DNA from 2 places in the Arthrobacter sp. ZGTC212 genome. Region 1 is predicted to be linked to the other one. Evidence: riboswitches for the same ligand, from Rfam matches in the RefSeq annotation. Region 1 holds a riboswitch; the other holds the start of a gene.

The links. A riboswitch is a leader RNA that binds a small molecule or an ion and turns the genes downstream of it on or off. The one in region 1 is predicted to bind cyclic di-AMP.
Region 2: it holds a riboswitch for cyclic di-AMP, as region 1 does, so the genes downstream of both, CXQ89_RS16925 (M23 family metallopeptidase) here and CXQ89_RS08795 (LysM peptidoglycan-binding domain-containing C40 family peptidase) in region 1, are expected to answer to the same signal.

The regions. Positions count from the first base shown of each region.
Region 1 covers NZ_PJIJ01000002.1:447,771-450,147, reverse strand. Annotated here, with positions in the region: gene CXQ89_RS08800 (hypothetical protein) at 1-535, shown strand, start outside; cyclic di-AMP (ydaO/yuaA leader) riboswitch at 772-922, shown strand; gene CXQ89_RS08795 (LysM peptidoglycan-binding domain-containing C40 family peptidase) at 975-1,856, shown strand; gene CXQ89_RS08790 (hypothetical protein) at 2,003-2,377, opposite strand, start outside.
Region 2 covers NZ_PJIJ01000005.1:78,579-80,955, forward strand. Annotated here, with positions in the region: gene CXQ89_RS16920 (metal-dependent transcriptional regulator) at 229-927, shown strand; cyclic di-AMP (ydaO/yuaA leader) riboswitch at 993-1,206, shown strand; gene CXQ89_RS16925 (M23 family metallopeptidase) at 1,209-1,979, shown strand; cyclic di-AMP (ydaO/yuaA leader) riboswitch at 2,075-2,261, shown strand; gene CXQ89_RS16930 (NlpC/P60 family protein) at 2,265-2,377, shown strand, end outside.

The DNA.
Region 1 (2,377 bases):
GCTCTGTGCCACCCAGAAGATCCTGGACCCTTCATCCACATTGATTTCCCGCAAAGCACAGCTGGGCGAGGGTAACGTGTTTTATCCCGGAACAGTTATTGCCGTCGACGAACAGAGTTTCTGCGTCATTGGAGACCGGAACATCTTCTATCCTGGTACTTTCCTGTCTGCGGTGGACGGCGGAATGCTTCTGCTCGGCTCCGAAATCGCCCTGGGGCCGGGCGGCGTCCAGCTCACGGCGGGCCGGTCGGATGCTGTTGCAGTGGGCGACCGCGCCCGGCTCACCAATGGTGCCGTCGTGACGGGAAGGTCAGTGCTCGGCTCCGGATCGCAGATCGTTGGCGCCATCCGTGCAGAGTCAGTGGTACTGGCCGACGGCGGGGACCATGCCTCGCTGCCGGCCGAGAAGCGCGGTTCAGTGCTGAAGGGATCCGGTGTGGCCCGCGGGCTCCGGCTTGCACCCGGTGACCTGGTGCATGGATTCGGGGAGTTGACCTCCGCCACGCTCGAGCGCCAGACGGATTCGCCTGCCTAACGGTCTCCGGCGGGCTGATCGCGGGGATCCGACGGCTCTCCATACCCCCCGGTTTCCGGGGGCTTGGCGGCCTATTGTGCCACCGGCCACCTATACCATGCAGCGGCGCCACTCACGCGCCCGTGCGACCTTCGTTACTAAATAGTTATCTTCTCGTAATCGGCTTGTACTGTTGATGCCAAGCCGTTACCTGAAACGGCGCCCTTGACTTGTTACCTAGCTCTGCCGCTGGTCAAGGTCCACAGATTTCACACTTCGGCAGAGGCGGGGGAACCACTTACGGGTTCCTTGAATCCTTGGGGTTAAGTCAGCCGAGGTTTCTTCGGCGGACCGGATGACTCCCATCCGCATCCGACAGCTCACCTCGCAGGTATCGGGAGAGGTAACTCTAATGTTGAACAATACTCGTGGACGCCACCGTGCCGGAAATATCGGACTGTTGGCCGCAATCGCAAACACCGCAAGCAGCAAGGCCCGCACCGTGGGCAGCGCCGCTGCAGTCATGGCGGCAGGCTCCGGTCTGGTGCTGAGCATGGCCGGCCCCGCCTCGGCAGGCGTCATCGCAAACGACTCAACCGAGTCTTACAGCGCTCCTGCGGCTGTCGCCGCACCCGTGGAAACTCCGGCACCCGCCGCAGTCTCCACCGCGTCAACTCACGTTGTCCAGTCGGGCGACACCCTGAGTGCAATTTCAGCCACCTACGGCGTCAGCCTGGACACCGTCCTGGCGCTGAACGGCCTTTCGCTGGAATCCATCATCTACCCCGGTGACGTCATCACGTATGCCGGAGGCGCTGTTGCTGAGGTAGCTGAAGCTGCCTACGCCGCACCCGCCGAAGCTGCCTACGCCGCACCCGCCGAAGCTGCCTACGCTGCACCGGCTGAGGCCGTCTACACCGCACCGGCTGAAGCCAGCCCGGCCGCAGCCGACTTCAGCACCTTCAGCACCCCGGCGTCCTCCGTGACCCCGGTTGCTTCCACGGGTGCAGCTGTCACCGGCACGAACTCCATCATGCTGAACTCCGCCTACGCCCAGATGGGTGCCGCCCAGGACTGCACCGTCCTGGTGGAGGTTGCCCTCCGGGCAGCCGGCTACTCGGTGGGCGACCTGGCACCGGCACAGCTGGCTGCTTACGGAACCCCGGTTTCTGACCCCCAGCCCGGCGACATCATCTACTACGCCGACGGCGGCATGGGCCTTGCCCACATCGCCATCTACATTGGTGACGGCCAGGCCATCCACAGCGGATGGAACGGCAACCAGACTGTCCAGCAGAGCGCCAACGTCGGTTCCGGCGCTGTCTACTACCGCGTAGCGTAATCACGCAGCAGTAGCTCCTAATGGGGCGCAGGAAGCGAACGGACCTGCGCCCCGATAAAGGTAAGAGAACGCCCGGCCAATTGGCCGGGCGTTCTCTTTTTGGTTAGGGCACGCACCCGGTTGGGGTGCGCCGGTGGACTGAAAAGTCAGGCCGCGGGCTCGTTCTCAGTGTTTTCGCTTCCATCGTTCCCGCCGTCTTCATGGTGGTCACCGTCGCTGTGTCGGTCCCTGGCCGGGCGGTCTTCGTCCGGGGTGCCACCGTCGAACTTGCCATCGTGATGGCGCCCGGCGTGCCCGCGTTCCGGTGCATCCTCGGTGGTGCCGTCCTCGGTGGAACCGTCGTCGGTGCCCTCCTCAGCGCCCTTCTTGTCTCCGTTGTCCGGCTCCTGTCCGTCGCCCTGGGCTTCATTGTCGTCGCCACGCATCTTGTGGTCGCCGTCAGGCATACCCTTTTCCGGCTTCGAATCAGAGTCCTGGTCCGTGTCCGGGGCCTGCTGGTTTTCCTGCTGTTCGGTCACTGA
Region 2 (2,377 bases), on a different contig from region 1:
GGGTATCGCTCCAAGCGGTAGGCAGGGTGCTCTGATATGCCCTTTTATTCTGCCCCACCGTGCCGTGTCCGGGCCATTTGTGAACTCGCTCAGCAAGGTGCCGGACACTGCTGGAATTATCCGCCCTGTGGGTCAATGAAGTAACGTATTGGCAGTAATCACCTGTGGCGGCGGCGTCCCGCCGTTGTTCTCCTGATCTTCCCTCGAATACATAGGAGCGGCCCTGCCATGACGGACCTCATTGATACCACTGAGATGTATCTGCGGACCATCCTGGAGCTTGAAGAGGAGAACATCGTTGCGCTCCGGGCGCGGATCGCAGAACGCCTGCGCCATTCCGGGCCAACGGTTTCCCAGACAATCGGCCGGATGGAACGGGACGGACTGGTGGTGGTGTCCGGGAACAGGCATCTCGAGCTGACCGAACTGGGCCGGCGCCGGGCAACAGAAGTGATGCGTAAGCACCGTCTGGCGGAACGGCTGCTCTCAGACGTGATCGGCTTGGACTGGGCGTATGTGCATGATGAAGCCTGCCGCTGGGAACACGTGATGAGCGAGCGGGTGGAGCGGCGCCTTTACGAATTGTTGGGCCGGCCCACGGAATCGCCGTACGGAAACCCCATCCCGGGCCTGGAAGAGATTGGCGGAGTAGCCGCCGAACTCTTCCACCACGGAGTCATCAACCTGGTTGCGGCGGTTGCCGCGACTGAGCCCGGAACCAAGCTGCAGCTGGTTCGTCTTGCCGAGCCGGTCCAGGTGGAGCCCGAGCTGCTCGTCCAGCTTGATGAGGCAGGGCTGCGCCCGGGAGCGGAACTTACCGCCGAGACGGTGGCCGGCTACATCTCCGTGCGCGTACCAGGAATTGAAGGGGCACTCGAGCTTCCTCCAGAGGTAGCCAACCACGTGTTTGTTTCCACCGCTGGATAACGGAATGGTCTCTTTTGGCTTCCTTAACCTATAGTGACTTACTGACGTTGAAATAACACCGTTATCCGGGCCTTACGCCGAACCCTGCCACTGGCCCGGAATTTCAGACTTTCAGGCAGGGGCGGAGGACCCATCAATCGGCAGCCAAGGCTGCCTCGGGGTGAAGCCTCCAGCATCAGCACAGCGGCCGCACCACTGGTGCGGCCGGTGGTGAGTGCGGGGCCGAGTTTCTCTACTCGAATCCGACAGCTAACTTCGCAGGCATATGAGAGAGGTATACCTTGTCGAAGCATGCTGCCCCGGGCAGGCGCCGCGCGTCTGCTCCGGCCCCGGCTCCACGCCCCCGGAACGGCCAGACTTCCGGCCGCCGCCGCGCAGAAACCAAGAACCACACCCTAGGTGACACCGCACAAAAGGTAGCCATCACAGCGGCAACCTCCGGCCTGATCCTCACCGTTGCCATCCCCACCACCGCCGCCGTCAGTGAGCCCGTGCAGGAACTGCAGTCTGTTGCGGTTGAAGCCCCGGTGGTATCGGCTGACCCCGAAGCAACCGTCAGCTTTGAACGCGCCGCGCTCAGCAGCAAATTCGATCCCGAAGCCAAACTCCGACACGTGGTTGTTGCCTCGGGTTCGGAGGTCTCTGCAGGCGCGGCCAAGGGAACGCTCGCGAAGCCGCTGGCAGCGGACCTCATTGAAACGTCGGGCTTCGGCTACCGTGTCAGCCCGATCACGGGCACGGCGGGCGAGATGCACCGCGGCCAGGACTTTTCGGCCGCCTGCGGCACTGACGTCACGGCAGCTGCGTCCGGGACCGTGACCTTCTCGGGCTGGCACGCCTACGGTGGCGGCAACCGCGTGGTTGTGGACCACGGTAACGGTGTTGAAACGACTTACAACCACATGTCCAGCCTTGCCGTTGCTGTGGGAGCCACCGTGGAGCGGGGAGACCTGGTGGGGGCCAGCGGTACCACCGGTGCTTCCACGGGCTGCCACCTGCACTTTGAGGTCATGGTGAACGGCGAAGTTGTTGACCCGCTGGGCTGGCTGTGACCGCAGGATAACCATTCCGTGACCTGAACGTGACATTGGCCAAATGTTGTTGTAAGGTCATCCTCGTGCCTGATCGACCTAAAGATCGGGCACCCTCTAACAGATCGCCGAGCTCTGCCACTGTCTGAGGTCCGTTCGCAACATCGCATGGCAGAGGCGGGGGAACCAAATTCGGGCTTCGCAAGAAGCCCTTGGGGTTAAGTTGCCAGGCTTCACAGCCGGCAACCGGGTGACTCCCATCCGAATCCGACAGCTCACCTCGCAGGCATTGGGAGAGGCAAACTTGTGTCATCAGTAGCTCACGGCCGCCGTCGCGCGGCCACCGTCCAGTCGAGCCCAATTTCAGCATTGTCCCGGGCCGTCACCTCCAATGTGGGAACCATCGGCCGCCAGGCAGC